2 regions of the Collinsella sp. AF19-1LB genome follow, and region 1 is predicted to be linked to the other one. Evidence: riboswitches for the same ligand, from Rfam matches in the RefSeq annotation. Region 1 holds a riboswitch; the other holds the start of a gene.
What was found. Region 1 has a riboswitch for thiamine pyrophosphate ahead of thiM (hydroxyethylthiazole kinase). Riboswitches for the same ligand answer to the same signal wherever they lie in the genome.
Positions count from the first base shown of each region.

Region 1 (15,724 bases):
CGATAAATTGCACCTTAATGCGGCGCTCCTTAAAATAGCGCTGGGCCTTCTTGGTGTCGAAGGACTTTTTGGTGCCAAAGATTTGAATATTCATTGTTTGGTTCCGCCGTTCTGCCTGATGAAGTTGGTCCTAGCGCGATCGGCCTCGGGAGCTTCGATGCCAGCGGCCTGTCCTGCCTCGATACAATGCAGGAGCCAGGCCATGTTCTTGCCGATGTTGCGCATGGTGGCCAGACCCTCGGCATCTCCGTCGGCGTCGCCGGGCACGCAGCCAAACACGTTGTTCCAGTACGTGGACGCTACCACAGGCATCTGGTTGATGGTGAAGTACTTATTGAGCACGTCGAAGGTCGTCGACGTACCGCCGCGACGGGCGACGGCGACGGCAGCGCCCGGCTTGTGTGCAAAAGCTTTGCTACCGGCATAGAATGCGCGATCGAGTGCCGAGAGAATGCGGCCGCTGGGGTGCGCGTAGTAGACAGGCGAGCCAAAGACAAAGCCGTCGGCCTGTTCGGCGGCAGCGATCAGCTCGTTGACCACGTCGTCGTCAAAGGTGCAGCGACCGCCAAGCTTGCCACACTGGCCGCAACCGATGCAATCGCGAATAGGCTTGGCGCCCAGCTGAAACATCTCGGTATCGATGCCCTCGACGTTGAGCTGCTCGGCGACCTCGGCGAGTGCGCGGGCCGTGTTGCCGTTTGCCTTGGGGCTGCCATTGACCAAAAGAACCTTCATCACAAACTCCCTCTGCTGTCGGTGACTTCTGCAGAGGATTATCGCACGAGCGGGCAGATGGCGTGGGGCACGATGCCGGCCCCGAGGGCCCACGGCAGGCACGCTCACCAGGTACGAGCGGGATACGGTCCAGAGGATGTTGGAGTGCGGGGCCTCGTGCGAGCAGATTGTAAGGGGTCTGGGCGGGTCGCCCTCGATGGCGAGCTTTGAGGCCTTGGAAGGCGGGCTGCTGCGGCGGCTATGGTTTATACTAAGGCGGTTGCTATCGAGTAATTCATACTTGGTTTGATTCGATTGTGAATGCGTAACTAGGATGGAAAGCAAAGGAAACTCTATGGAAACAGAGGATGCTGTTTGCTTGATGACTTCGATTGCCTTGATTGTCCTTTCAATCCAATACCGAAGAGGAAGATGGCTCTGCTCAATTGCTGGATATGATGTCACAAAAAGGGAGAGCGAGATTGATATACGCCCTTACGCAAAGCTGATTTCTTCTGTGACGTTATGGATGGGGCTGCTGTTTTTCTTGTGGGCGGTAGAGGACTGGGTACGCGATTGGAATACCAGCGTTTTTGAAGTTTTGGTTCTACTTCTGTTCAGCTTGGCCTCTTTGTCGTTCGTGCGGCTCGTTAGGTTTGTGTTTATGAGGCGGTAGCCAGCGGAAGTGGCTGGACGACAAAATGGACCAATGCAGCCAATTGTCAATAGAATTTGATAGGCTTGGCTTAACAGATTTACTCGAGGGCATATCCGTGGCGAGGGATAGGTTCTATCTTGTTGAGCACTTATTTGCATCAGGCAAAGTAAACCAAGAGTATCGAAACGGTGCCCCCGGGCCCCGGGAGGGACTGCGGGGACGTTCGGCTAACTGCGGGTACGACCTATTTGCCCAATGTGTTCGGTTGAGATCGGAAATTAACCATCATGCGCCCCATAACGCTAGTCCAGCTTGGTGCCCGGTACTTGTGGTGCCTCTTCAAGTAGCGCTTTGAGCTCGTTCAAAATGGAAACGGGCTGTCGGTCGACGGCGTCCAGATGAAGTGTGGCCACACGAATGGGCGGCTGATATTCAAATGAGCCAAAGAGTACGGGCGACCCCAAGAACCGCTCGATTTCTTCTGCGATCGTGTCGGTCTCTTCGGGATCAAGGTCATCGAAAAGCGCCACGAACATCGGTCCGGTCGAGCGGAACAGACGGCCCTTGCCGCGCGAACAGTCCATGAGGCAGGCGGCACTTTCTGCCAAAACGCGGTCGCCCGCATCAAAGCCAAAGCGGGCATTGACCTTGGCGATGTCGTCGATTTTGATGGCGACCAGGCCTGCCTTGCGCGCCACGCGACGCATTTCGCCAATGGCGTTGACCAGGGCGTGGATATCGCCCAGGCCGGTCACGGAATCGGTCGTATCCGCCAAGCTTCGGTTGATGATAATGCCCACATACATGTTGGGCTCGGTTTCGGTGCTATCCAAGCGGTAGCCCGTACACTCGCACAGCGCATATTTACCAGCGGTATTCATGACGCGATACTGCATGTAATGGAAGTGCCACGCGCCGTTTACCACCATATCGAGCTCGCTGCGCACGTTGTCGCGGTCCTCGGGGTGAACGCGGGCGAGCCACATATCGAGCGAGTTATAGGGATGCTGGGAGGGCAGGTCAAAATCGCGCACGGCATTAATCGACCATTGCGATTCGCCGGTATCGAGGTTAAGGATAAACGGATAGCGCGTCTCGGAGCTCATGGAGATCGCTTGGAACACCCGGTCGTTGCAGGGAGGCTGATCGGCGATTGGGCGCATGGATGCGTCGTTTTCCTTCGGCTGCTGCACACGGTGCATGAGCTTGTAGCGATACATTTTGCGGTCGGCGTCCATGGTCATCTGGCGACGCGTATCGCCAGCGAGTGGGTCGACGCGCGAGCAGCCAAAGCTAAAGCTAGCGATCATGGGCGCTTTGCCGCCCGATGTTGCCTCGATAAGGTTGGTGCGCGTCCGCTCCAGGCGCTGCTCGAGTTCGGCTTCATCTGTCGTGGGGGATACGAGTACAAATTCGTCTCCACCGATACGGAACAGCAGGTCATTGGGTTCCATTGTCTCGGTGAGTGCACGGCAGATGCTCAGGATGTAGCGATTGCCCTCGGTGTGGCCAAACGTATCGTTGCAATGCTTAAGGCGATCGATATCGATATAGGCGCAGGTGAAGGGGGTGCCTTTGTGCCAAAGCAGCTCGGCATAACGGTGGAGTCCAGCACGGTTGCCAAGATTGGTGAGCGAATCGATATAGGCGCCGCGCTCAAGCAGCTCGCGTTCTTGCTGCAGGATGGCAAATGTCTTCTGTAGCTGCTCGCCGATGGCGCACAGCTCCGTGGGCAGCGCGGCAACATCGAGCTCGGCGGTCGAGACCCCGTTCGCAAGTCGCTGAAGATAAGCAATGATCGATTGCTCGCCCAGGCGATACGACTCGTTCATGATGGATAACCTCCTTGGGCACAACAGTGGTTTGCATCATATCCCCAATTCGGTTTGGATTGGGGGCATAAGTTAGCCAATGGGGACAAGCGCCCCTTCGGCGGTATCGTTTTGCGCGCGAGCGTATCAGTTTTTGTTACCGCCATCGAGCAATGCCTCAAAATCCTTTGCCTGCATGGGGCGGTAGTAGAGGAAGCCCTGAGCGTAGTGGGCACCCATTTGGAGCAGCATGTTCGCCTGCTCGTTTGTCTCGACGCCTTCGATTACAACGGGCAGATGGAGCGATTGCGCCATCTCGAGCATTGATGAAACGATTTGCGCGCTACGGCTTTGATCGCGGTCGGTGGGCACAAACGTGCGATCAAGCTTGATGACGTCGACGTTGACGTTCTTGAGCATCGCGAGCGTAGACTGGCCGGTGCCAAAATCGTCCATGTAGGTCGAGAAACCGCGAGTGTGTAGGTCGGCCGTCAGCTTATCCACGGCCTCGGACTCTCCCGTATAAGCCGTCTCGGTGATCTCAATGCGCATGAGCTCGGGCGGTAGGTTGTATTGGGCGGCAAGCGCCCCCATATGCTCGGCGACGTCGCAGGCAAGGATATCCACGCGCGACACATCGAGCGAGATCGGAACTACGCGCAGCCCTCGATCGATGCACTCACGCAGCCACGAGGCGACGCCCTGCCAAACATATTTGTCGAGCGTCACCACAAAACCGCTTTCCTCGAGAGCGGGGATAAAGGTGGTAGGTGAAATGAGGGAGCCATCCTTGTCAATCCAGCGTGTGAGCGCCTCGGCGCCAACGATCTCGCCGGTTTCCATGTCGACCTGGGGCTGCAAGTAGTAGGTAATGCGGCCGTTTGAGAGCGCATACTGGAATTCGGTCAGCGTGCGGTGGAACGCGATTTCGTGTTCGTATTCCTCGGGGCGGAAAATGGCAATGCGCTCCTTAAAGTCGTTTTTTGCGCGCCGATTGGTAAACATGGCCTTGGCCTGCGCATCGATGGTGATTTCCTCGTTGGAGTCGATGGGGTAGACGCCCATGGACGGCCAGAAGCCCACGCCGTCATCATGCTTGGCCACGGCCTGGCGAATGCGGCTATAGATCTGATGGACGGTGTCGTGTTCAAAGGGGATGAGTACGCAAAAATCGTCTTGGCCCCAGTACCCTGCGACGCCCATGGCGGCATTCTCGATGTCCTTGAGAACCGTGCCCACATCGGCGAGTACGCGGTCGCCCTCGGCCTGTCCGTGCCATTCGTTGAACAGTCGCATGTGCCCCATATCGACGGTGGCGATACACCAGGCGCCGTTGCGCCTTGTCTCGAGAAATTCGTTGGCGCGGCGCATAAACTCGCTGGGTCGATAGAGACCCGTGAGCGGATCGATGCGTTCGGCGATGGCGCTTTTGCGCTCCACCTCGGGTATGGGGAGGCTGTCGTTGGGAACAAGCCCGCCGGCCGTGCGAATGCGACGGTCGAGTTCGCCTAAAACGGCGGCCGTTTGATTGGTCAGGTGCTCGTAAAAGGCCGGAACGACAAGACAGACGGGGGTAATAGTGTCGCCCGCGATTCGAACGGGAGCGAAAACGGCCTCTTTGAGATGTTGGATCAGTTGCTCGAATGCTTCGTGATCCAAATTGTTGCTAAGCACGACGAACTGGGCGTTGCGTGAACGGAAGACGCGACTCCTGCCGCGAGTAATCGACAGCATGCGGCCTGCGTATTCGGCGAGCATGTTGTCGACGGCCTCGGCCCCGTAGAGCTCGTTGAGCTTTGCCGTGCCGCGAACGCGCACTGCTATAAGCCCCGTCTCGCAACGGTCGCGACGGCAGGCATCGATAGCGTTGATCAGCGTGCGCTGTGTTCCGAGACCCGTGGCGGCGTCGACGGTCTCGGCAAGCGAGTGGTTGACGAGCTCGCCGACATAGAGCGAGGGGACATTTCCGTCGCCGTCGATACGAAACCCGCGAGCACGGCCGAGGATGTAATCGCCGGCGGCATTGCGCACGCGGTACTGCATGACGTGACGATGTTTGGAGCCGTCATAGATTTGGTCGATGTCGTTGGTATAGGCCTCAAGGTCATCGGGATGGACACGCGTTTTCCAGTAATCGTGGCAGTTGTCTATATGCTCCGAAGGAAGACCAAGATCGCGCAAGGCGCCTTGTGACCAAAGGGTTCGATGTTTGTCCAAGTTCTCGATAAAGAAATATCGGCCTTCGTTGAGCATCGAAAGGGCGTCGAAAATGCGATCGCTTATTTCGAAGTCGTCGGTGTGGGCTTGTGCGATATTGCGTCGATCAAGGTGCACGGCATGACGTAGCTTGTAGTCGTACATGCGATGATCGGCATCGTTCGTCAAGCGATTGGGGGCTTCGCCCAGGGCGGGGTCGGCGTGTGCCACTCCGTAGCTAAACGAGTGAGGCATCTTGGAAGCGTTGTTTTCGAGCAGTACCGTTCGGCAGTGTTCCAGACGTTCGGCAAGGTCGTCCTCGGTCGCAATCGTAGATAGGATGGCGAACTCGTCGCCCCCCAGACGAAATGCCGCCTCGTCCACCTTCATATACAGTTTGAGATAGAGGCTCACCTGCAAGATATAGCGGTTGCCCTCGTCATGTCCAAAGATGTCGTTGCAGTGCTTAAGGTTATCGATGTCGATAAACGCCATGGTCACGGGCAGTTCCTGCTCCCAGAGTTCCTCTAAGGAACGGGTAAAGCCGCCGCGGTTGCCAAGTCCGGTGAGCTCGTCGGTAAAGGCGGTCCTGATCAGATCGTCCTGACGCTCCAGAAGGTCACGGATGGTCTTTTCGAGCGTTTCGGTATTATTGCTGGCGTTATCCATACTGTAAGCGGCTTTCTGAGGTCGGGGCGGATTGCGTCGGGCGAGCTCGTTGTGCACATGCGTTGCTGCTCAACGCCTTGCGTGTTTCCAAGCCCCCGCCTTGCTGCGTCGTTGGGTTTATTTGTCGGTTCGTGCTCTCGGCTGATAACTACTGAGTAGTATAAACAAGTGTATGGAATTATGTAGGGGTGCCCATGTTGCGGGCGGCCATTATTCGCCAAACGGTAACGCGACGATGTTCGATGAAAATGCGACTGAGACGATATTTGTTGATGGGTATACTTGTTCCGTTTTAAAACGCAGGAACGGAGATGGTCGCATGGCACAGTCAAATATGACGCGCACGGTGGGGCTGGCGCTCGAGGGAGGCGGCTACCGCGGTATGTATACGGCGGGCGTGCTCGACGTTTGGATGGAGCACGGTTTGACCTGCGACCATATGGTGGGCGTCTCGGCGGGCGCGGCATTTGGCTACAACTTTAAATCGCGCCAGATCGGCCGCGCCATTCGCTATAACAAGGCCTATTGCGCCGACAAACGCTATGCGAGCGTGACCAGCTGGCTGCGAACCGGCGATATGTTCAATGCCGATTTTGCCTATCACGAGGTGCCCATCGAGCGCGATCCCATCGACCTGGAGGCGTATCGCGCCTGCCCCATGCGGTTTACGTGCGTGTGCACCGATATCGAGACGGGCAAGGCCGTCTACCACGACCTGCCCTATGGCGACGAGCGGGATATCGAGTGGATCCGGGCATCGTCGGCGATTCCTGTGGCGACGCGTCCCGTTGCTATTGACGGGCATAAGTATCTGGATGGTGGCGTGGCTGATTCTATTCCCAGCGCATGGCTGTTTGCGCAGGGGTATGACCGCAATATCGTGGTACTCACGCAGCCGGCGGGCTTTGTGAAGCAGCCCAACAGCGTGATGCCCATGCTGCGGCGCGTGTTCCGTCACTATCCGGAGTTTGTTGCAGCGCTTGAGCATCGGCATGAGGTCTACAATGCCACGCTCGATGACCTGGCACGTCGAGAGGCTGCCGGGGAAATCTTTGTGGTGCGGCCGAGCGAATCGGTGAAGGTGCCGTCGCTGTGCCGCGAACCGGATGAGCTCGAGCGCATCTACCAGGTCGGCCGCCACGATGCAGAGGCGACTTTGCCGGCGTTGGAAGCGTATCTGGCGGGGTAAGGGTCGCATACGGAAAGCGCATCCCGGAATGGAGGCCCAAACTGGGATGCGCTTTCCATTGCTGAAGATATGAGGCTGCGAATCAGCTGTTCGGCCTATGCCTATGCCTGCTGCCAGGTGTCGACAAGCTCCTTGGCCGCGGCGTAGGGATCGTCGGCGCTGCAGACGGCGCTCACCACAAAGAAGCCGTCGACGCCGGTTGCCTTAAGCTGCGGCAAGTCGGCCGTCTTAACGCCGCCGCCCACCACGATGGGCACGGGGCTTGCCGCGTGGAGTGCGGCCAGGTCCTCAAAGCTCTTGGTGATGATGGAGCCATCGGCTGCGCGTCCGCAGTCGCGCTTGGTCTCGGTCTCGTGGAGCGGGCCGATGCCCAGGTAGTCGACCAGACTCATGTCGGCGGTCTTGACGTACTCGAGCATTTCCTCGCAACGGGCCGAAAGGCCCACGATGGCGTCGGGGCCCAGCAGCTTGCGACAGACCTCGACGGGAATATCGCTCTGGCCCACGTGCACGCCGTCGACCGCAATGCCCTGCTCGCGTGCGGCGAGTACGCAGTCAAGGCGGTCATCGATCAGCAAGGCGACCTGACCGGTCTTGCCGGCCTGTGCGATTGCCTGCGCGGCGTCGCCGGTCAGCGCAATGATCTCGCGGGCGCTTGCCACCTTGGAGCGCACCTGAATGCAGGTAAAGCCGGCGTCGAGCGCCTGGGCCACCACATCGCCCACGGGGCGTCCGAGGGTGTTTTCGGGGCCGAGCACCAGATAGGCCGAGATATCAAGGTTGTCGCGGATGCTCATCGTGCTTCCTCCTGCTTTTTGATCTGCGCTTCCATGCGCTCGAGTTTGCCGGTCATGGTGTCGGTAAATCCAGGTCGAATATCGGCTTTGAGCACGACTTCGGTTCGGATGCCCTTGTTCGCTAACACAAAGGTCGCGTCGCGCACGACCTGCATGACCTCGTCCCAGTCGCCCTCGATCTCGGTGAACATCGAGGTGGTGCGGTTGGGAAGGCCGCTCTCGCGAATGACGCGCACGACCTCGGCGACCTCGGCGGACAGTTCATCGCCGGTGCCGCACGGGGCGATGGCCACAGCGACGAGCGTGTTCATGCCGGCATTGGTTGCGGGCTCGGACATGGCTTATGCCTCCTCGAGCTCGAGTTGGTTATCGGCGATGTCTTGGGCGGTTGCGCGGTAGAGCTCGTCGATAAAGGCGACCTTAAAGCTTGCCGGGGCATCGGCGACGGCGGCGGCACGCGTGCCGGCGACGTTGTAGACGGCGGTACCGCAGACGGCTGCCGTAAACGGATCGGCAGCGCAGGCGTACACGGCCAGCACGCCGCCCTGCGAGCAACCGCAGCCGGTAATCTTGGACATGAGCGGGCTGCCGCCGTGGGATTTGGCCACGGTCGTGCCGTCGGTAATCAGGTCGACTTCGCCCGAGACCACAACGGCGCCGCCGGTGTAGCGAGCGAGCGCCACGGCGGCATCGCGGGCGGCGTCGACCGTGTCGGTGGTATCGACACCACGTACGCGGCTCAGATCGGCCGACTCGCCCTCAAGACCCCACAGGCCGGAGAGTGCGATGATCTCGGAGGCGTTGCCGCGTACGATGGCGGGCTTGTACTGCTTGAGCTCGTTTACCAGCTGGGTGCGCAGGCTACCGATGCCCAGACCCACCGGATCGAGCACCCAGGGCTTGCCGGCGTCGTGTGCCGCCTTGGCCGCGCGGGGAATCGTCTGCTCGTAGATGGGGAAGAGCGTGCCCATGTTGAGATAGATGGCGGCGCCGCCGGCAACGAGCGCCTCGCCCTCGTCGGGCAGATAGACCATGGCGGCCGAACCGCCCACGGCGAGCTGCGCGTTGGCGACAAAGTCGATCGTCACCGTGTTGGTGATGGAGCCGGCCATCGGATTGGTGGCTCGAATCTCCTCTACGGCCTTGACCATATGTTGCTTAAGCTGTTCCGAATCAATCACTGCACATGCCTCCTTGGCATAGAAAAGGGGCGCTGTGCATAGACAGCGCCCCTGTAAAGGCGGCATGCTCCCTACGCCAGCATTAACTGACAGGTTCAAAGGATTGGGCCCTATGCCCTCTCAGCCTTGTGGTTTGCACCGCCGGCACTCCCGCATCGAATCTGTTGTTCCCTATACTAGCGCACCTGCCAATATGGGACAGGTTTATTTTGGCAGGTGGCAACAGGGGCGCTGCATTTTCCCAGATAAAACCTGCCAAGATAAACCTGTCCCTTATTGGCAGGTCGTTACAATAGACGGGATAAAGAATGACCGAGGGGACCTTATGATCAAACTTGTTCTGACCGATATGGACGATACGCTGATTCCTGCTGGACACGATGGCGCCAGCGACTGCGCCATCGAGGGCATTCATGCCATGCAGGCGGCGGGCCTGCATTTTGGCCCGGTTTCGGGTCGCCAGCCGTCCGCGATGAGCTGGATGTTCCGCAATCGCTCCGAGTGCTTCTCGACCGGTGCGTTTTGCAACGGCCAGGTGATGTTTGTCGATGGCGAGGCGGTTGCCTCGCGCGCAACTGATAACGATGCCCTTATGCGCCTGGCCGACTACCTGGAGCAAGAGACCGACGATACCTATTTGAAGGTCTACCGTCTGGGTGATGACTTTTGGGACAACGACGCCTATTGCGTGACAAGCGATCCCGAGCGTGTGCGTCGCGCCATGGAGTCAGGCGGCAACGCGTGGCTCAAGGGCGAAGAGGCTCCCTGTCGCCCTGTCGTTGACGATGCCCCGGTATACAAGGCGAATATCTGGAGTGCCCGTTCGCGCGAGGAGCTCGCCGAGCTGCGCGAGCGTGTTGCCGCCGAGGTGCCGGAGCTCTCGCTCGTGTTTCCCAACAACCGCGTGCGCCTGTTCGACGTTCTTCCGACCGGCTGGGACAAGGGCTGTGCTGCGCTGGAGCTGGCGCGCGCTTTGGGCCTGACGCCCGACGAGGTGGCCGTATTCGGCGATTCCGATAACGATTTGCCCATGATCGATGCCGTTCCCAATTCCGTTGCAGTCGCCAATGCCAACGAGGCCGTCACGGCTGCCGCGCGCTGGCATATCGGCGCTGCGGCAGATGATGCGGTTGCCGGGGCTCTGCATCAGATTGCCGCCTGCGCCGCGACGGGGGAGATGCCGTCGTTTATGCGTCAGATGGACGCGACGGGTTTCGACGTCACGAACGTCTAGGGAGAAAGCCATGAAGCTCCAGCAGCTCAGATATGTCGTCAAAGTTGCCGAATGCGGCAGCATCACCGAGGCCTCGCGCCGGCTCTTTGTGTCGCAGCCTTCGATTACCGCGTCAATTCGCGATCTCGAAAACGAGATGGGTGTACACATCTTTGAGCGCACCAACAAGGGCGTCATTGTGTCCGAGGAAGGCGAGACCTTCTTGGGCTACGCGCGCCAGGTGCTCGACCAGGCCGACCTGCTCGAGGGCAAGTACAAAGGCACGTCCGAGCAGGTGCCGCACTTTAGTGTGAGCTGCCAGCATTATTCCTTTGCCGTTAATGCATTTGTCGATGTGATCCGCGAGTTCGATGCCGCGCGCTACGACTTTACCCTGCGCGAGGAGCAGACCCACGAGATTATCGAGGACGTCGCGCATATGAAAAGCGAGCTCGGCATCCTGTATCTGTCGGAGCACAATCGCGAGGTCATCGAGCGCATGCTGGCGGCCAACGAGCTCGTATTCGAAGGACTCTTCTGCGCTACGCCGCATGTCTTTGTGTGCTCCGACCATCCGCTGGCGGGTCGCTCGAGTGTGACGCTCGAGGACTTGGAAGACTACCCGTTCCTGTCCTATGAGCAGGGCAGCTACAACTCGTTTTACTATTCCGAGGAGCTGACCTCGACCTTTGAGCGCCGCAAGAATATCCGCGTGCGCGACCGTGCGACGCTGTTCAACCTAGCTATGGGCCTTAACGGTTACACGGTGTGTTCGGGCGTGATCAGCCATGAACTTAACGGCCCCGGCATTATCTCCATTCCGCTCGATGTAGACGAGTACATGGAGATCGGCATCATCACGCGCAAGAACACGACACTTACGCGCTACGGGCAGGCCTATATCGAAGCGATTCGTCAGCACATCTAGACTGCTGCGTTCTGCACGGGTCAAATCTCTTTATGGCAGTCCCAACTAATATAGGAAGCATCTATATCAAACTGATATAAACGCATATTTTACGATGTCCATATGAGCGCTCATACTCTGTCCCAGTAAAGCAACCAATGCAAAGGGAGATATCTATGAGCACTTCGATTCAACCGAACGCGCCGTTTCGTGCCGATATCGTCGGCAGTTTTCTTCGTCCGCAGGCTGTAAAGGACGCCCGTGCCGCCTATGTCGCGGGTAAACTCGACGCTTCCGGCCTTAAGGCCGTCGAGGACGAGGCCATCCGCGACTTAGTGGCCAAGCAGAAGGCTGCCGGCCTGCAGGTGATTACCGATGGCGAGTTCCGCCGCAGCTACTGGCACCTCGATTTTATGTGGGGCCTCAACGGCATTGAGCGCCGCGCCTCGCGCACGGGCTACATGTTCCACGATGAGGAGACTACCGCCGACACCGCCGTGGTAACCGGTCCCATTAGCGGTGAGAATCATCCGTTCGTCGAGCACTTCAAATTTATCAAGTCGCTCGAGGGAGAGGGCCAGGTCGCGCGCCAGACCATTCCGGCGCCGATCCAGACGTTCTCCGAAGTCACACTCGACCGCTGCGATGGCCAGCAGGAGAGTCTGCACGCCGTCTACAAGACCGACGAAGAACTCGTCGATGCCATTGCCGCAGCATACCGCACCGTGATTGCTGACCTGTATGCCGCGGGCTGCCGCAACATCCAGTTTGATGACTGCACCTGGGGCATCTACTGCGATACCGACTTTGTGTCCAAGACTGGCATGAGCCCGGTTGACCTGCAAAGGGTGAGCGAGCTGGGCGTGGCGCTCAACAACGCCGCCATCGAGGACAAGCCCGACGACCTCGTCATTAACACGCACGTGTGCCGCGGCAACTACCACTCTACCTATGCTTTCGAGGGCGGCTATGACCCCATCGCGCCGTACCTGTTTGCACATGAGGATGTCGACGCATTCTACCTGGAGTTCGATACGCCGCGCGCCGGCGGTTTTGAGCCGCTCAGCTACGTTGCCCCGGGCAAGAAGGTCGTGCTGGGCTTGGTGACCACCAAGGCCGCAGAGCTCGAGAACGAGGATGTTATCGTCGAGCGCATCCGCGAAGCCGCAAAGTACGTGCCGCTCGAGAACCTGTATCTGTCTCCCCAGTGCGGCTTTGCCAGCTGCGAGATTGGCAACAAGCTGACCGAGGACGAGCAGTGGGCAAAGATCGCCCTGGTCAAACGCATCGCCGAGCGCATCTGGAAGTAGTGCTGCCGTTCGCAGGGGGCGTCGTGGTCGGAGCGGCATGCATCGCGTACAATGGTTCGGATCGTATCGTTCGGGCAGGTAATCCGATATGCCCGAGCGCCCTTCCATTATGAAAGGACATCCATGTCCCAATCCTCGACGCCCGCCGTCGCCGATGCCATCTACGATGCGTCGTCGCTCGGTCGCCCGCGCATGTTCCTACTCGGTCTGCAGCATCTATTCGCGATGTTCGGTGCCACGGTGCTCGTACCCGTGCTCACCGGTCTCTCGGTGTCGGCGACCCTTTTGTTTGCCGGCCTGGGCACGCTGCTCTTCCACTTCCTATCGCGCGGCAAGGTGCCAGCGTTTTTGGGATCTTCGTTTGCCTTTATCGCGGGCTATGCCGCCATCGCGCCCAACGGCGAGGCCGAGCTTTTGCCCTACGCCTGCCTAGGTGTAGCCTGTGCCGGCCTGCTCTATCCGGTGCTGGCGGCCCTGTTTCGCGCGTTTGGTGCCAAGCGCGTTATGCGCTTCTTCCCGCCGGTAGTGACTGGCCCCATCGTCATTTCCATCGGCCTGATCTTGGCAAGCTCTGCCATCGCCAACTGCCAGACCAATTGGCTTGTTGCCGTTGTCGCTGTGGCGGTGATCGTCATCTGCAACATCTGGGGCCGTGGCATGGTCAAGATCGTGCCGATTCTGCTGGGCGTTGTGGTGAGCTATGCCGTTGCGACTGCGCTCGGCGAGGTTGATTTCTCGGGCGTCGCAGCCGCTCCCTGGGTTGGCTTGCCCGTCGTGTGGGATAACACCGTGTTTGCGCTCTTTGGCCCGCAGTTCGATAGCGGTCTTGCCACGACGGCCATCATCACCATTATGCCGCTGGCCTTTGCGACCATGATCGAGCATATCGGTGACATCTCGGCTATCGGCTCCACTTGCGAGCGTAACTACATCGCCGATCCTGGCCTGCATCGCACGCTGCTTGGCGACGGCCTGGCGACCATTCTCGCATCGCTCTTTGGCGCTCCGGCTAACACCACCTATGGCGAGAACACCGGTGTGCTTGCCCTAACGCGTGTGTTTGACCCGCGCGTGATTCGCATTGCCGCATGTTGTGCCATTGCGCTCTCGTTCTGCCCCAAGTTCGCGGCTGTCATTGCGGCCATGCCGGCGTGTGTAATCGGCGGCGTGTCGCTCGTGCTCTATGGCATGATCAGCGCCGTGGGCGTCCGCAACCTCATCGAGAACCAGGTCGATTTCCAAAACAACCGCAACGTGCTGGTGGCCGCCCTGGTGCTCGTGCTTTCGCTCGGCATTGCGTACAGCACCGCCGGCGCCATCGTGCTTGAGCTGGGCGGCGTGACGATTTCGCTTTCCGGCCTTGCCGTGGGCTCGCTGGTGGGCATCGTGCTCAACGCCATCCTGCCGGGTAACGACTTTGAGTTTGACGTCTCCGAGCTTGAGGAGGCTGCTGAGTAACAACTGCGTCCAGCTAAAACAAGATATGGTGCCCATGCGTATATGCGCGTGGGCACCATTTTTAATGCGTCAGTATCCAGTGGATGCCGCGGGCCATGCGCAAGTCGGTCTGGGAAAAGTGATTGCCGGGGTTGAGCTCCAGCGTCGTGGGAATACCACGTTCGCCGAGCAGCTTTTCCATTGCGCGCGTATCGTCGAGTACGTGCCGCATCATGCGGTTGGGAGTCTTGGTCTCCTTTTTACCGAGCGACAGATAGACAGCCTGCGGGCTGCCGGCAAATGGCGCCGTGCTGGCGCGATCGACAAAGTCGGGAAACCATAGCGACCCCGATGCGCTCGCGGCGCGGTCAAATGCGTCGGTTTGCCAGAGGGACCAGAGTGCGAAGAGGCCCGCGAGCGAGTAACCGGCAATGCCACGCCAGGTGGGCGGCTGAGGAAGCGATGACTCGACCTGGGGGATTATCTGATTCAGCAGCTCATCAAGAAAACCGGCAGCTTGGCCGCCGAAAGGCTCGGCATCGCGTACGGTCCCGTCGCATGCCCAGGGGCTCAGCTCGCGATTCCAATCGAGCCCGCCAATGGTGACGAGGGCGAATGGCGGACAGTCGAGCTCTCGGCAACACTTATAAACCTCGCTGCCGTCGCCCACGACCACAGGAAGGTAGATGACAGGCGCGCTTTCCGTATGATTCGAATAAACGGTTATCTGCTTTTGATGCGCTTCCATGACGGGCTTCTCTCAGTGTTGTGATATCGGCAGCCCCAATTGTCGCACGCCAGCGTATGCCGGTTGGGCTAGACCAAAGACAATCTCGTGCATCCCCTGCGGACGCATATGGAAAACGCCACCGCCGGAGGGGAGCTCGGCGGTGGCGTTGTTAAACGGTGCTGGGGCTCGGGGCCTTCGCGGGAGCTGCCATGTGCGCAGAGGCGTCTAAGAGCGCTTACGGCTCGCCATGGTGCCTGCGGCGATAGCGGCTGTTCCCGCAAGGACGGTTGCCACGATGGCCGCACCCGAGGTGTCGCCGGTCGCCGCGAGCACGCCGGTAGTCTTGGCTTTCGTGGTTGAAGCCGCAACGGCCTTGGTCGGCTTTGAGCCCTCAGGCTTGGGGTTCTGCTTGGTCTCGTCGGGCTTGGGGTCTTCCGGCTTGGCTACCTCGGGAGGTGCGATGGTCGTGCTTTTGGCGACTGCTTTGATATAGAGGGAGTCGACCGTGGCGTCGCCCGTGCCGATGGCTTGGCCTGCTTCGTAGATGCCGTCACGGAGCTTGCGATAGTCAATGACCTTGCCGCCTTCGGGCGTCTGGATGGCGGCGTTCTCAATCTTGATGGTGCCGATTGTCTTGCCGTCAGCGCTCATGGCACGGGCAAAGATTGCCGCTGTATCTCCTTCGACCGTTACCTTGCTGCGGATGATCGAGATGACTGCGGGTGTGACGCCCTCGCTGGTCTGGGCGATGATGCCGATGTTCTCGCCTTGGGGTTCGCGCCTCGTCTCGCCATCTTGGTTTTCGCTGTAGGGGATGGGGCCGTCGCCGTTCTCGACATAGCGGGCTATGGCCTTGACAACGGAGTCGCTGATGTAGATGTGGCCACCCTTCTCGTTGGGTCGATCGTTTCT
Region 1 covers NZ_QRWO01000003.1:12,671-28,394, reverse strand. Annotated here, with positions in the region: gene DWX39_RS01500 (arsenate reductase family protein) at 1-94, opposite strand, end outside; gene DWX39_RS01495 (flavodoxin family protein) at 91-735, opposite strand; gene DWX39_RS01490 (DUF3784 domain-containing protein) at 1,070-1,390, shown strand; gene DWX39_RS01485 (diguanylate cyclase domain-containing protein) at 1,675-3,204, opposite strand; gene DWX39_RS01480 (EAL domain-containing protein) at 3,331-6,048, opposite strand; gene DWX39_RS01475 (patatin family protein) at 6,368-7,237, shown strand; gene DWX39_RS01470 (thiamine phosphate synthase) at 7,339-8,034, opposite strand; gene DWX39_RS01465 (thiamine-binding protein) at 8,031-8,372, opposite strand; gene thiM (hydroxyethylthiazole kinase) at 8,376-9,215, opposite strand; TPP riboswitch at 9,267-9,377, opposite strand; gene DWX39_RS01455 (HAD-IIB family hydrolase) at 9,541-10,449, shown strand; gene DWX39_RS01450 (LysR family transcriptional regulator) at 10,460-11,356, shown strand; gene DWX39_RS01445 (5-methyltetrahydropteroyltriglutamate--homocysteine S-methyltransferase) at 11,512-12,645, shown strand; gene DWX39_RS01440 (uracil-xanthine permease family protein) at 12,769-14,103, shown strand; gene DWX39_RS01435 (alpha/beta hydrolase) at 14,165-14,830, opposite strand; gene DWX39_RS01430 (hypothetical protein) at 15,038-15,724, opposite strand, start outside.

Region 2 (15,724 bases), on a different contig from region 1:
TTTGCCGTGCCTTCTACGCGCTGGGATGAGGATTTTGCCAAGTTCGAGCACGTGCTGGCAAACTTCCCCGAGCGCAACGAGGAGTCCTATGCCCAGGTTGCCGCTCGCGCTGCGGCAGCTCGCGCCGCCGAGCAGGCCCAGGCTGCTACCGAGGATGATGAGAACGAGGACGATTGGCGCAAGTACCTGTAATCGGTACGTGCTGACAGATGGGTCGAGCCGGCGGGAGGGCTGCTCCCGTCGGCTTTTTACTGAGCGAGGGGCTTACGATGAAAAACGTTCTATGCTTTGGCGACAGCAACACCTATGGTTACGATCCGGCGGGCATGCGCGACGGCACCGCGGTGCGCTATGCGCGGGATGTGCGCTGGTGCGGCGTGGCCCAACGTGACTTAGGCGAGGGCTGGCATGTAATTGAAGAAGGCCTCAACGGCCGCACGACGGTACGCGACGACATGTGCCATCTGGACACCAATCTTAACGGCATCCGCGCGCTGCCGATGCTGCTCGAGGCCCATAAGCCACTGGACGCCATTGTGATCATGCTGGGCACCAACGACTGCAAGACGGTCTTTAACGTGACGGCTGCCGATATCGCCCGTGGCGCCATGGCGCTGATTCGCGCCGTCCGCGCGTTTCCGTGGACCGACGCTGCGCCTTGTCCGCGCATTCTGCTGATGGCTCCTATCAAGATCAAGCCGCAGATCGCCGATGTATATATGACCGATTTTGACGAGCGTTCCGTCGAGGCCTCGGAGCATTTTGCTGAATACTACGCGCACGTAGCCGAGCAGTTTGGCTGCGACTTTTTGAATGCAGCGGAGTTTGCCGAGCCGGGCGATATCGACTATCTGCATATGATGCCCGAAAGCCATGAGAGCCTGGGTCACGCCGTGGCGGCCAAGCTCCAAGAGATGCTCGGTGAGTAGCACGGCCCCAAACCACCACAATAGTTCTCCTTGCGACGGCTTGTTTCGTTGGTTTGCTTTGATCTGTAACAGTTGTAAGGCCAAAAACGGGCTAGATGTTACAGATTAAGATTATTTAGGTCGATATCGGTCGTTTGTCTCGATCTGTAACATCTAGGGTCGATTTTGCCGAGTTACTGTTACACATCGAGATTATCTTCTCAGTGGAATTTGGATGTCTCGATTTGTAACGGGTGGGCCGAAAAATGGACTTTAACTGTTACAGATCGAGATGTTTGTGGGAACCACCGCAAGGGTGCCTGTCCCCTTTGCGGTGGTTTTGGACTGCGAATCTTAATACTGCCACATGTGGTTGACGGGGCCGGAGCCTTTGCCCATGTTCAGGCCGGCGGCCAGAGCGCCTGTCAGGTAGGCCTTGCCAGCGTTGACGGCATCGGCAAGATCCATACCCTGGGCCAGCGCGCAGGCAATGGCGGACGAGAGCGTGCAGCCGGTGCCGTGTGTGTTATTGGTATCGATACGCTTGTGGCGGAACCACGTGGTGAGTGGATCTCCCAGATGGTTGCCCTCGTCATCGAGCGGCGCGGGTTCGGCCAGTACATCGTTGGCCTCGTTGACAAGATGCCCACCCTTAACGAGGGATGCGCAACCAAAGCGGCGGGTGAGGAGCATGGCAGCATTTTGCTGCGTGCGCTCGGAGTCGACCTCGTAGTCGAGCAGGGCCATGGCCTCGGGAATATTGGGCGTGATAACCGTCGCCAGCGGGAACAGGCGGCGGGTGAGCGCCTCGGCGGCATCTTCGGCAATCAGCCGCGCGCCCGAGGTGGCGACCATGACGGGGTCGACGACCACGTTCGTTGCGTTCCAGGCGCTCAAGCGGTCGGCGATGACTTCGATAATCTCGACAGAAGAAACCATGCCGATCTTGACGGCGCTCGGGCGGATATCGTCAAAAACGGCGTCAATTTGCGCGGCTACGATATCTGGCGAGATATCCTGTACGGCGGTGACGCCCAGCGTGTTTTGCGCTGTGATGGCGGTGATGGCCGTCTCGGCATACAGGCGGTGCGCCGTGATGGTCTTGATGTCGGCCTGAATGCCGGCGCCGCCGCTGGAATCGGATCCCGCGATGGACAGGACGGCAGGTACCTTACTACGATCCATGTTCGCTCCCTTGTTCGGTCGGAATCAAATGGGTCTTTAAGCCAGCATTATAAAGATGCCCGGGCCGACTCTATGTCGAACCCGGGCGGGCGATGCAATCTTTACGCAAATGCAAGCAAATGTTCACACGTCAACAATTGACAGGCACCAGCTCGCCGCCAGAGGCGGCCGCGGCGACAGGGTTAGTCCTCTATGCCGAGGTCGATCGTGGTGCCCTCGAAGATCTTGTTGACGGTGCGGACGGCGCACATCTTGCCACACATGGTGCAAGTGCCCTCGGTGGCGGCGGGGGACTCCTCGTAGCGCTTCTTGCCCGTAACCGGGTCGAGCGCGCACTCCCACATGGCGTCCCAGTCAAGCTTGCGGCGTGCCTGGCCCATCTTGTCGTCCATGTCGCGGGCGTGCGGCACCTTTTTGGCGATGTCGGCGGCGTGTGCGGCGATCTTGGTGGCCATGAGGCCGTCGAGCACATCCTGGGCGTTGGGCAGGCATAGGTGCTCTGCCGGTGTCACGTAGCACAGGAAGTCGGCACCGGAGCTGGCGGAGATGGCGCCGCCGATGGCAGCGGTGATGTGGTCGTAACCCACGCCGATATCGGTCACCAGCGGCCCGAGCACATAGAACGGAGCATTGTGGCACAGGCGTTTCTGCAGTTTCATGTTGGCGGCGATCTCGTCGAGCGCCATGTGACCCGGGCCCTCGACCATGACCTGGACGCCGGCGGCCCAAGCGCGCTTGCACAGCTTGCCCAGCTCGATCATCTCAGCGGTCTCGGTGGCGTCGTTGGAGTCGTAGAGGCAGCCCGGGCGGCAGGAGTCGCCGAGCGAAATCGTCACGTCGTACTCGTGGCAAATCTCGAGCAACTCGTCGTAGAACTCATAGAATGGGTTCTCGTTACCGGTGACCTCCATCCAGCCAAACAGCAGTGAGCCGCCACGGCTCACGATGTTCATCAGGCGGCCGGTCTCCTTAAAGGTCTTGGTGACCGACTTGTTTATGCCGCAGTGGATGGTCATAAAGTCCACGCCGTCCTCGGCATGCGCGCGCACGACTTCGAACAGGTCGTCCTTGGTGAGCTTGACCAGCGGCTTTTCCATGTAGCCGATGGCGTCGTACATGGGGACGGTGCCTACCATGAGCGGCGTCTCGTCGATGAGCTGCTGGCGGAACTGGCGCGTCTTGCCCGAGTTGGAGAGGTCCATGATGGCGTCGGCGCCAAAGTCCTCGGCGATCTTGACCTTCTTCCATTCCTCGGCGGCATCGGCCTTGTCGCCCGAGATGCCCAGGTTCACGTTGACCTTGGTGGACAGGCCCTCACCGACGCCAAAGGCGCGCATGCCCTTTTTGATGTGCACGATGTTGGCGGGAATGGAGATGCGGCCGTCGGCCACGCGCTCGCGGATGTACTCGGGGTCGCGATGCTCGCGCTCGGCGACCTCCTTCATCTGCGGTGTGATCCGCCCGGCGCGGGCGAAGTCGATTTGCGTGACGAGCTTGGGCTCGGTCTGTGCGCTCATTGGCACGGCTCCCTTCGTTGGCATTACCCATATCAGGTTTGCGGGTCAGGGCGGGCGCGCCCAGTCTCAGCCTGCCGTCTTGTCCTGCAAGCTCCCCGTTTATGTAATGGGCTCAAGTATAGCCTGAATGGGTACGATTGGGCCAACGAGCGTGCCTGTGGGGAGGCGTACATGGAAGACAAGCATCTATATCGAGAGACACAATGGGGTGTATCGGCCGAGGAAAGCCGTGCGCACCATGGGTTGGTCGCGATTGGTTTTGCGGTGCTTGCCGTGCTGGTGATTGCCTTTTGTATTTGGACGTTCGGCGGTCCTGGCGGCGCCACCTGGGGGTTTGAAGCCGACGAGGGCCTGCCGATTATGACCATGAAAGTTTCTGGTGGCAACACGGTTGCCGCACCGGGCGACTATTGGTATCCGCGCGACGAGTTTGTGCAGCTGCAGCTGAGCGGCGGGTCTATTCCGGGTGAAGAAATCGAACGCGTGACGTTTGATGCGACGCTCAAAACGCTGACGGTGAAGCTCAAAGATCAAGGGGACGTGCCCACGACCATGGACATTGCGCTGACGGAGTGGCGTCTGGAACCTCCGTCGGGCGTTACGGTATCCGACGTAGAGCACGTTAAGATTACCTACCAAGATGGCTCGACGAGCGAGATTGCAAAGGCCGATGGCTTGGCGGAGTAACGGGGTGTTTGGAAACGGCGGGCCTATAGTGCCTGCGCGTTCATGAAAACCAGGGTGTTTTTGTCTGAAAGCTCGGGGATGTGCCGATAGCCGATGTTGAATGCGGTAAGTTCGCTTGCATCCTCGAGCTTGTTTTCTGCCATCCACCGCACCATGGAGCCGCGCGCCTTTTTGCTGGCGGTCGACCGTTGGATGGGCTTCCCGTTGCGGATGCCCTCGCCAAAGAGGCATGTGACGGCCGTGGCGTCGCCCGCGAGGTGGGGCAGAACGGCTTTGGCATACTCTACGCTGGCGAGGTTGACGATCGTGGTGTTTGAGCCTGCCGGGGCGATAGCCCGCGCGAGCTTATCGCTCCAAAATGCGTAGAGGTCTCGGGCACCGTCGACGACAAGCTTCGCGCCCATCTCCAGCCGATACGGTTCGACGGCATGAAAGGGACGAACGCACCCGTAGAGGCCGGAGAGGATCCACAGATGGCTTTGCAGCCAGGCGAGCTGTTCGGCATCCATTACCTCGGGTGCCATGCTCTGGTACTGAATGCCGTGATAGGACATGATGGCAGGGGAGAAGTGACGGGCGAGTGCGGGATTGTCGAGATCGCCGTTTTTCAGGATGGGCCCGAACTCATGCAGGGTGTTGAGGCAAGGTCCCAGCAGTTTGTCACTCACGTTCCACAGCGCCTGCAGGCCGCCGCTGCCTTCATTCCGCTCGATATCTAGCAGTGCGCGGTGGAGGCGAGCTGTCTCGCGCACAAAGGGTGGAATGCCCAGGACTTCAAAAGCATTTTGGGCCGCGCGCATCTGCTTGGCGGGCGAAATGATGACCTGCAGCATGGACTCTCCTCTGCCAAAAAAGAAATTGCGGTGGAATACGGTCTGTTTGGGCTATTGAAAGACCAAATCAATCCGTATTCCACCGCAAGTTATGGGTGGGGTGGATTAGGCGCGCTCGAGGAAGGCCTTGTAGCCGCGATAGGCCTCGTAGATGTCGGCCTTGTTGGCGACCTCCCACAGGGCGTGCATGGACAGGACGGCAACGCCGGAATCGATGACGTTCATGCCGTACTTGGCCATGATGTAGGCGATGGTGCCGCCGCCGCCCGCGTTGACGCGGCCGAGCTCGCAGGTCTGGAAGTCCACTCCTGCCTTGTCCATGATGTCGCGAATGAGGGCCACATACTCGGCGTCGGCGTCGTTAGAGCCGCCCTTGCCGCGGCTGCCCGTGTACTTGTTAAAGCACAGGCCGCGACCCATAAAGGCGGCGTTCTTGGTCTCGAACTTGCCGGCATAGCCCGGGTCGAAGCCGGCGGACACGTCGGAGGAGAGCATACGGCTGTGGGCGAGCGCGCGGCGCAGAGCCAGCGGGCTGTCCTCGCCGGCGAGCGTCATGATCTCGGCGACGGTGTTCTCGAAGAAGCGGCTCGTCATGCCGGTGGCGCCCACGGAGCCGATCTCCTCTTTGTCGACGATGAGCGTGATGCTCGTGCGCTCGACATTGGCCACATTGATCTGGGCGAGCATGGAGGGGTAAGCGCAGACGCGGTCGTCGTGACCATAGCCCAGAATCATGGAGCGGTCGAGGCCCATGTCGCGGGCGGGGCCGGCGGGCACGACCTCGATCTCGGCGGAGAGGAAGTCCTCCTCCTCGACGCCGTACTGCTCTTTGAGGATGTCCAAGAACATCTGCTTGACGGGCTCCTTGGAAGCGTCCTTGTCGTCCTCATCGAACTTGACGGGACGGCCGCCCACGATCACGTCGAGAATCTCGGCGTCGACGGCGTCCTTGGCGGGCTTGGCCATCTGCTCGCTCGAGAGGTGGATCAGCAGATCGGAGATGGTAAAGACCGGATCGTCTGCCTTGTCGCCGATATTGATGTCGACGGTGGTACCGTCCTTTTTGCAGATGACGCCCACGAGTGCGAGCGGGGAGGCTACCCAGTGGTAGCTCTTGACGCCGCCGTAGTAGTGCGTGTCGAGGTAGGCCATGTCGCCGGCCTCGAAGGCGGGATTCTGCTTAAGGTCCAGGCGCGGCGAGTCCACGTGGGCGCCCAGGATGTTAAAGCCCTGCTCGAGCGGGGCGGTGCCCAGGTTGACGAGCATAAGGTCCTTGCCGTGGTTGGCGGCGTACACCTTGTCGCCGGCCTTGAGCGTGCGGCCCTCGGCGATCACGGTCTCCAGGTCGACGTATCCCGCCTCCTCGGCCATCTTGATGCCGGTCTTGACGCACAGGCGCTCGGTCTTGTTCTCGCTCAAAAACTGCTTATAGCCGCGGCAAAGCCCCTCGAGCTCCTCGACTTGCTGTGGCGTGTACTTTTTCCATGCGCAGGGACGCTCCATGACGCAGGCTCCTTTCGGATCGATCGTGCTGGTTGATGTACCGTGAGCCATCGTATCACGCGCGGGCTCGCGGTGGCGGGGGAGCTTGATGTGCGGTGGCCGCGGGGCGGGGAGCGTGTAAACTGGAGTAAGCAAACCGTGCCCAGCCCAAAGCGAGGTATTCAATATGTCTGACAAGCGCCGCACCTTTGCCGTTATCGACGGCAACTCGCTCATGCACCGCGCCTTCCACGCCGTGCCGCCCACCATGAATGCGCCGGACGGCCGCCCCACCAACGCGATTTTCGGCTTTCTGAACATGTTTCTCAAGATGATCGATGCCTTTAACCCCGACGGTGTGGTCGTGGCGTTTGACAAGGGCAAACCGCGCGTGCGCATGGAGATGCTGCCGCAGTATAAGGCGCAACGCCCGCCCATGGACCCCGATCTGCATGCGCAGTTTCCGATGATCAAGGAGCTGCTCACCGCGCTCAACGTGCCGATTCTGCAGTCCGAGGGCTGGGAAGGCGACGATATCCTGGGAACCATGGCGCGCCTGGGTGAAGAGGCCGGCTGCGACATGCTGCTGGTGACCGGCGACCGCGACATGTATCAACTCGTGACCGAGCACGTCAACGTGGTCTCGACCCGCAAGGGCCTGTCCGACGTGGCGATCATGACGCCCGAGAGCGTGGACGACCTGTATCATGGCATTACGCCGGCGCTCGTGCCCGATTTTTACGGTCTAAAGGGCGATACGTCGGACAACATTCCCGGCGTACCGGGCATCGGCCCCAAAAAGGCGAGCGCGCTCATCGCACAGTACGGCAGCTTGGACGAGGTCATCGCGCATGCCGACGAGGTCAAGGGCAAGATGGGCGAGAACCTGCGTGCGCACATCGACGATGCGCTGCTGAGCCGCAAGGTCGCAACCATTCGCACCGATGCGCCCGTCGAGCTCGATTTTGAGGCGACGTCCTTCCCGGCGTTTTCTGCCGACGAGGTGTCTGCGGCACTGGGTACGCTTGGTATCACCGCCATGCAGAACCGTTTCTTGGCGTTGATCGGCGGCGAGGGCGGGGCTGCTGCTGCCTCCAGTGTGTTTGAGATACCTGCTATGGTTCGCGCAGCCGCCGGCGATGCCGACGCGCTTGGTGCCGTTGCGGCTGAGGTCTCCCGCGCGATTGATGCCGGCGAGTGGGTCGCCGCCGTGGTGGACGACGACAAGGAAGAGGGCGCGCTCTTTGGACTGACGCGCACGCTGTGGTTGGCGACGTCCAAGGGCCTGTTCGCGCTCGAGGAGGGCGACGGCGGTACCACTGCCGTAGTCGATGGCTTCAACTTCGCCCACGGCGTGATTGCCGGCGTGCTTGCGCGCCTGTTTATGGAGGGCCGCGTGGCGAGCCCGGATACGAAGGCGTTGTTGCACGAGCTTTCGCCCATCGATTCTTCTGAGCCCGAGCTCATGGATCCGCTGGCAGTCGATTCCACGCGTATCTTCGACACCGTGGTTGCCGCCTACCTGCTGGATTCTGACCGCTCTGAGTTTGACGAGGCGTATCTGGCCGATACCTATCTGCAGATGGCGCTGCCTGCGGCGCGCGGTGCAGAGGGTGCCGGTGAGGACGCTCCGGCGCCTGCCGCCCGTACTGCGGCCCTGACGCTGGCGCTCGTGGCGCCGTTGCGCGACCGCATGGCCCGCGAGAACGCCGCCAACGTGTTCGATGGTATCGAGATGCCGCTCGTTCCGGTACTTGCCAAGATGGAGCGCGCGGGCATGCTTGTGGACCCCGACCGCCTGCACAGTCTGTCCGAGGGTCTGGCGACCCAGATTGCCGAGGTTGAGCGCAGCATTCGCGACCTGGCGGGTGACGAGACCTTTAACATCGGCAGCCCCATGCAACTTTCGCACGTGCTCTTTGACGTGATGGGCCTTCCGACCAAGGGCCTCAAGAAGACTAAGCGCGGCTATTATTCAACCAACGCCAAGGTTCTGAGCGATCTTGCCCGTGACCACGAAATCGTGCGTCTGATCTTGGACTGGCGTGAGAAGTCTAAGATCAAGTCCACCTATCTGGACACGCTGGGCCCGCTACGCCGTGGTGACGGTCGCGTACACACTACGTACAACCAGACCATCACGGCAACGGGGCGTCTGTCCTCGAGCGACCCGAACCTGCAGAACATCCCGACGCGCTCGGAGCTGGGTCGTACCGTCAAGACGGCGTTTTCGGCAGGCGAGGGAAGCGTCTTTTTGGCGGTGGACTACTCGCAGATCGAGCTGCGTCTGCTGGCACATCTCTCGGGTGACGAGCACCTGGTGCGCGCCTTTAACGAGGGCGAGGACTTCCATGCCGAGACGGCGGCGCGCGTGTTTGGTGTGCCGGTGTCCGAGGTAACGCCCGACTTGCGCAGTCGCGCCAAGGCCGTGAACTTTGGCATCGTGTATGGCCAGCAGGCCTACGGCCTGTCGCAGTCGCTGCATATCTCGATGGCCGAGGCACGCGACATGATCGACCGCTACTACGAGGCCTACCCGGGTGTGCGCACGTTCCTCGACAACGTGGTGGCACGCGCCAAGCAGACGGGCTACGCCGAGACCATGTACGGCCGCCGTCGTCATATTCCGGAGCTCAAGGCCAAAAATCCGCAACTCCGCGGCTTCGGCGAGCGCACGGCCATGAACCACCCCATGCAGGGCACCGCGGCCGACATCATCAAGATCGCCATGGCCCGCGTAAGCCGCCGTCTGGAAGAAGAAGGCTTTGCCGCCCACATGATCTTACAGGTGCACGACGAACTGGACTTTGAGTGCCCCGTCGACGAAGTCGAGCGCCTAACCACCATGGTCCGCGACGTCATGGAGCACGTAGTAGACCTCCGCGTCCCCCTAATCGCCGAAGCTTCGACTGGAGTGACCTGGGCAGACGCCAAGTAAGGGCATGATCACAATTCCAAAGTAATACAAAACCAGGAGGACGCCCCTCATCAACAAGGAGCGTCCTTCGTTCAATAAAAATCAGCCAAAGTATCTAGGCGCCAAGACGCCATCCAGGCGGCAAGCAAGTCACCGCAGGACCTGGCCGGGCGAGGCGGGTAAGTTTTTCGTAGATTCCGCACGAGCCGGAAAGCACTTAATGTGCTTTCCGAGCGAGCCCAGGACCTGACCGAGCGAAAAACTTACCCGCCTCGCCCGGCCAGGTCCGATGAGCTACGTTACCGAGCCGCCAAGATGGCGTCGATGAGCGTCAGTACGCCCCCGTCGTTGTTGCTCGGAATGCGCCACTTGGCATGCGCGTTCATGTGCTCCTCGGCATTGTCCACGATAAAGCTATGCCCGACGCGCTCCAGCATGGGGATGTCGTTGTAGGTATCGCCCACGGCGGCAGCATCGGCAATATCGATGTCCAGGTGCTCGCACAGGTGCGCGACGCCGGCGCCCTTGTCGACGCCCAGGTTCATAAAGTCGATCCACTCGCGCCCGGCGTTGGTGACGTAGAGCTTGTCCGAGAACTCGGGGCTATAGGTCTCGCGGAAAGCGGGCTCGGCGTCGTAGCCGGGGAAGAAGACCGAAATCTTGTTGGACTCGAAATCAATGCCCTCAAAGCTGTCGACGTAGTTGATTGTGTTGTAGTAGACGCTGATCTCGTCGTGGTATTGATGGTCGCGGGCAAGCACGTAGAACTCGTCGAAGCAGCACAGGACGGGGACAGCGCGAGGATCCTCCGAGGCACGGCTCAAGACCTGCTGATACAGCTCCACGTCAATATTGCTCTTATAGATATAGCTGCCGCGATAGATCACGCACGCTCCGTTGTCGGGACAAAAGGCGAGGCGGTTCTTGATGCCCTCGAACATCTCCTCGAGCTTGGGGGCGGGACGTCCGCTGGCGGGGCAGAATACGATGCCGGCGTCGGCGAGCTTGTCCAGGCGCTCATCAAGACCCTGGGGCAGCACACGCTCGTCGGTCAGCAGCGTCTTGTCCATATCGACGGCGAGAATCTTAATGTTGCCGATGTTGGCGTCCGATTCGTAAGTTTGCATAAAAAAGCGCCTTTCGTTTCGAGATTGTTTCAGACGTTATAACCATCAACTAGTAGTCGAGCGTATTTTCGCAGGAATGGTGCGTATTTGCACTGCAATTCACAAACTAATGAAAAAACTTTTCAGAAATTTGAATTTGTCGCTTGCGCAGCGTGCACTTTATCGTAATATAGCGAACATCGAAAACGGAGACGGCAAAAGAGCCGTTTACCGAGGAAAAGGTACCGTTTGCGATATTTGAATTGCGCCCGGCGATACGTGAAAGGAGAGGCAGATGCAGTTCGTAAAGATCATCACCACTGCAGACAATGCCATCCGACGCCAGCGCGCAATTTCCCGACGACGATAACAATCGTCTCTGTCCCCATGGGGCGCAATGCCTCAACAGAGTCATTTTGAGGTCGTTGGGTTTAAGCACGACATAGCCGCATGTTTCTAGGGCATGCCTGTGATGCAATCTGCTGAATAACCTGATATTGCACGGTTTTTGACCTCAAGGTGACTTGCAACTGACCGATGTTCTAACTAGCTACCAAGGGCGAAAGGAAACAGCCATGAGCAAGGAAAAAGTCGTTCTCGCATATTCCGGTGGTCTTGATACATCCGTATGTGTCAAGTGGCTCCAGGACGAGAAGAATCTCGACGTCGTTTGCGTCTGCGGCAACGTGGGCCAGGAGGAGACCGGCCTGGATGCCAAAAAGCAGAAGGCGCTCGACTTGGGCGTTCTCGATTGCCAGGTGCTCGACCTGCGCGACGAGTTCTCCGATGAGTTCCTGACCAAAGCCATCGCAGCAAACTCCATGTATGAGAACAAGTATCCGCTGCTCTCCGCCCTGTCTCGCCCGCTGCTTGCCAAGAAGCTTGTTGAGGTCGCCCACGAGTTTGGCGCGACCTACGTCGCCCACGGCTGCACCGGCAAGGGTAACGACCAGGTCCGTTTTGAGGCCGCCGTCAAGGCCCTCGACCCCGAGCTTAAGGTTATCGCCCCGGTTCGCGAGTGGGACCTGAAGTGCCGTCCCGACGAGGTCGCCTATGCCCACGCCCACAACGTGCCGGTTCCCGAGGGCGCCAACGACAACCCCTACTCCATCGACGACAACCTGTGGGGTCGTGCCATTGAGTGCGGTCACCTGGAGGATCCCTGGAACGAGCCGCTCGACGACGCTTGGGTTATGACCAAGAATCCCGAGGACACGCCGGACACCCCGACCTACACCGAGATTGAGTTTGAGGCCGGCAAGCCCGTCGCCGTCGACGGCAAGAAGATGAAGCTCTCCGAGATCGTCATCGCTCTCAACAAGATCTCCGGCGACAATGGCTTTGGCCGCCTCGATCTGGTCGAGGATCGTCTGGTGGGCCTCAAGAGCCGTGAGTGCTATGAGGTTCCCGGAGCCCTGACGCTCATCACCGCCCACAAGGCGCTCGAGGACATCTGCGTCGAGGGCGACCTGCTCAAGACCAAGATCAAGCTCGAGCAGGATTGGGCCACCGCCGTGTACAACGGCCAGTGGTACAGCCCGCTCAAAAACGCGCTCGATGCCTTTATGGCCGATACCCAGAAGTTCGTGACCGGCACTGTCCGTCTGAAGTTCTTTAAGGGCAACTGCCATGTCGTCGGCCGCAAGAGCCCCTTCAGCCTCTACGACTACGGTCTGGCTACCTACGACCGCGACACCACGTTTGACGAGAAGGCCAGCGCCGGCTTTATCGAGATCGATACGCTGTCGCTCAAGACGTGGGCAAAGGTCCAGGGCCTCAGCTCTGCTGCCGCCCAGGCCTAGCGCCTCCTTCCCTTGGTATCCGCGCGGCCCATCCGCGTGATACATAACGGGCGCACGGGGTCCCTACCTTTCGTTATGCTTGCTGACACTTCTTAACATCGGTGGCCCCTACGTTCCGCCCGCATATATGATGCCGCGTCTGCGGCTGAGTCCGAGCCCCGCCGGGGTTGTCCGGCGGGGCTCCTTCTATCAATTTGGCGGCTCTGCGCCTATATATATGAGGAGTATCCATTATGTTCAATGCTATCGCGCATGCTTTACTTGCCCTCGCGCCCGAGTTCGATGCTGCAAGGGTCGAGGACGTCCCTATGAGCCTGAAGGCCTGGATCGATGGTTCGCAGGGCAACATCCGGAGGGAGACGTTGGGCGCCAAGTGCATGGCGCGTCACTTCTTTGCAAATTAGCTACATGGCTCCGCACACGGTGGGGAATGTGTAAAACTAGCGGTTGAAAAATCGCTTTAGCGATATGGCGCATTGCTTTGGGCGCTTGTTTTGGTATTTGGAGAAAGGGGACGGTTCCATGGTTCTTTGGGGCGGTCGTTTTGAGGCAGGCGTGGCCGAGGTCACGCAGGAGTTTGGCGCGTCGCTGCCGGTCGACAAACATCTCTATAAGCAGGATATCGCCGGCTCTAAGGCGCATGCCAAAATGCTGGCGGCCCAGGGCATCATCAGTGCCGAGGACGAGCAGGCGATTGCCAAGGGCCTGACCGGAATCGAACAGGATATCGATGCCGGCAACTTCACCTTCGACATCAACGACGAAGACATTCATATGTCCATCGAGAGCGAGCTGACGCGTCGCATCGGCGAGGCCGGTAAGCGCTTGCATACCGGACGTTCGCGCAACGACCAGGTGGCGACCGACACGCGCCTGGGCGTCAAGGCGCTGGCCAAGGAGCTCATGGAGGCCAATCTTGAGCTGCGCCATGTGCTGGTGGATGCGGCTAAGAAGTACGACAAGGTAATTCTGCCGGGCTACACGCACATGCAGCACGCTCAGCCCGTGCTGCTGTCGCATCATCTGCTGGCGTATTCCTGGATGTTCGCGCGCGACTTTACGCGCCTGAAGGCAGCCTTTGATGCCGCCGACAACTGCCCGCTGGGTGCTGCCGCACTTGCCGGCACGAGCTATCCGCTCGATCGTCAGATGACGGCTGCCGAACTTGGCTTTGCGGGTGTGATTCCCAACTCGCTCGATGCGGTTTCCGACCGCGATTTCCTGCTCGATCTGCATTACGCCGGCTCAGTCATGGCCATGCATCTGTCGCGCCTTTCCGAGGAGATCGTGCTGTGGTCGAGCTCCGAATTTGGCTTTATTACGCTTTCCGACTCGTACTCCACCGGCTCGTCCATCATGCCGCAGAAGAAGAATCCCGACTTTGCCGAGCTTATCCGCGGCAAGAGCGGCCGTGTGTATGGCAACCTGGTGCAGCTGCTCGTGACCATGAAGGGCTTGCCGCTCGCTTATAACAAGGACTTGCAGGAGGACAAGGAGGGCGCGCTCGATACCGCCCATACGCTCATGCAGTGCCTGTCGGTTATGGCCGGTATGATTTCGACTTGGACCGTCAACGAGGACGCCATGGCGCGCGAGTGCGGCGTGGGACACCTTGCCGCCACCGATGTTGCCGATTACCTGGCTAAGCGTGGTCTGCCGTTCCGCGAGGCACATGCCGTGGTGGGCCATCTGGTCCTGATGTGTGAGAAGCGCGGCTGCAATCTTGAGGACCTGCCGTTTGAGGTGTTCCAGGAGGCAAGCTCGCTCTTTGAGCACGACATTACCGAGGCGCTCGACATCCCGTCGATTGTCGCTGCACGCACGACCGAGGGCGGTACCGCCCCTGCCGCCGTTGCCGTGCAGCTGCAGCGTGCCGAGGCACAGCTCGTGGCCGACGAGGGCGTGTTTGGATCGCTGACCAAGGTCGTCGAGATGGGCCACGGGATAAAGTAAGGGTTTGGCCGAAGCTGTTTTTGCCATTTATTGAGGAATCATTTTTTGCTTTACGGACGTCTGCTGATGTGAGCGTCCGTATTTTGTTGCTATGGGGGAGGGGCTTGTCGAGAAGTTCTGTAGGACCTTTGGGCAGGTTGTGAAGGGGGTACGTTCGCGGGCGGCAACCGACCGTCTGCTCTGCTCGATGCGGTTGATGGGCAGTCGGATGGTACTCTAATCGAGCTTCGAAACAGAAGTGACACATATGGAACGCTTTAATAAATTGCAACGTTTCAATAAACAGCTTTTTGTTTAACTGCAGCTAAAACTCTGTTACGATGCAGTCCAGGCGGGTGCCGGAATGGGACTTGGGCACGCGCGAACCTACTTGAAAGGCTACCTTATGGCTATCGAGAAGACCTTCATCATGATTAAGCCCGACGCCGTGCGCGACCGCAAGATCGGCGAGATTGTTGCTCGCATCGAGCGCAGCGGCCTTGTCATCGAGCGCATGGAGATGACCACGCTCGAGCGCTCTACCGTCGAGGAGCACTACGCCCATCTGGCCGACAAGCCCTTCTTTGGCGGTCTCTGCGACTTTATGACGAGCGGTCCGGTTGTCAAGATGGTTGTTTCCGGTCTCTCCGCTGTTGCTAAGATGCGCACCCTCATGGGCGCTACTAATCCGCTTGACGCTGCTCCTGGTACCATCCGCGGCGACTTTGCCGTCGATGTCAACGCCAACGTGATCCACGGCTCCGACTGCCTGGAGAACGCCGAGATTGAGATCAAGCGCTTCTTTGGCTAAACCAGCTTTGACTCCTTAAAGCTGTTAGCGTGTGGCTTGGGCGCCGCGGAACTCCATCCGCGGCGCCCTTTTATTCCAAAATCTATGAAGGGGCCCGTTCGGTCATGAGTTCCGAGCGGGCCCCTGCTGTTAGCTTGTGGCACTGAGATGTTTAGGCCTCGTCGACGACCTTGAGGCCGCGCGTGTGGTCGATCTCGTTGAGGAGGTTAACGCGACGCTCGTGACGACCGCCCTCAAACTCGGCGTCGAGCCACTCGTCGACAATCATCTTGGCGAGCTCGGAGCCCACGACGCGGGCGCCAAAGGCGAGCACGTTGGTATTGTTGTGCATGCGGGAGAGCTTGGCGCTGAAGGGCTCGGAGCACACGACGGCGCGTACGCCCTCGACCTTGTTGGCAGCCAAGCTAATCCCGACACCGGTGCCACAGATGAGGATGCCCAGGTCGACGTCGCCGTTGGCAACGGCCTTACCCACCTTGTAGCCGGCGATGGGGTAGTCAAAGCTCTCGGAGGTGTCGGTGCCAAAGTTCACGACCTCGCAGCC
Region 2 covers NZ_QRWO01000013.1:14,846-30,569, reverse strand. Annotated here, with positions in the region: gene DWX39_RS05135 (TIGR02452 family protein) at 1-192, shown strand, start outside; gene DWX39_RS05130 (SGNH/GDSL hydrolase family protein) at 270-929, shown strand; gene thiD (bifunctional hydroxymethylpyrimidine kinase/phosphomethylpyrimidine kinase) at 1,263-2,093, opposite strand; gene thiC (phosphomethylpyrimidine synthase ThiC) at 2,276-3,610, opposite strand; TPP riboswitch at 3,603-3,718, opposite strand; gene DWX39_RS05115 (hypothetical protein) at 3,782-4,297, shown strand; gene DWX39_RS05110 (YaaA family protein) at 4,321-5,130, opposite strand; gene DWX39_RS05105 (aminopeptidase) at 5,236-6,633, opposite strand; gene polA (DNA polymerase I) at 6,800-9,550, shown strand; gene DWX39_RS05095 (Cof-type HAD-IIB family hydrolase) at 9,829-10,656, opposite strand; gene DWX39_RS05090 (argininosuccinate synthase) at 11,211-12,437, shown strand; gene DWX39_RS10980 (hypothetical protein) at 12,671-12,841, shown strand; gene argH (argininosuccinate lyase) at 12,960-14,390, shown strand; gene ndk (nucleoside-diphosphate kinase) at 14,776-15,180, shown strand; gene rpiB (ribose 5-phosphate isomerase B) at 15,332-15,724, opposite strand, start outside.
Region 2: linked by a shared signal. The riboswitch ahead of thiC (phosphomethylpyrimidine synthase ThiC) and the one ahead of thiM (hydroxyethylthiazole kinase) in region 1 are both predicted to bind thiamine pyrophosphate.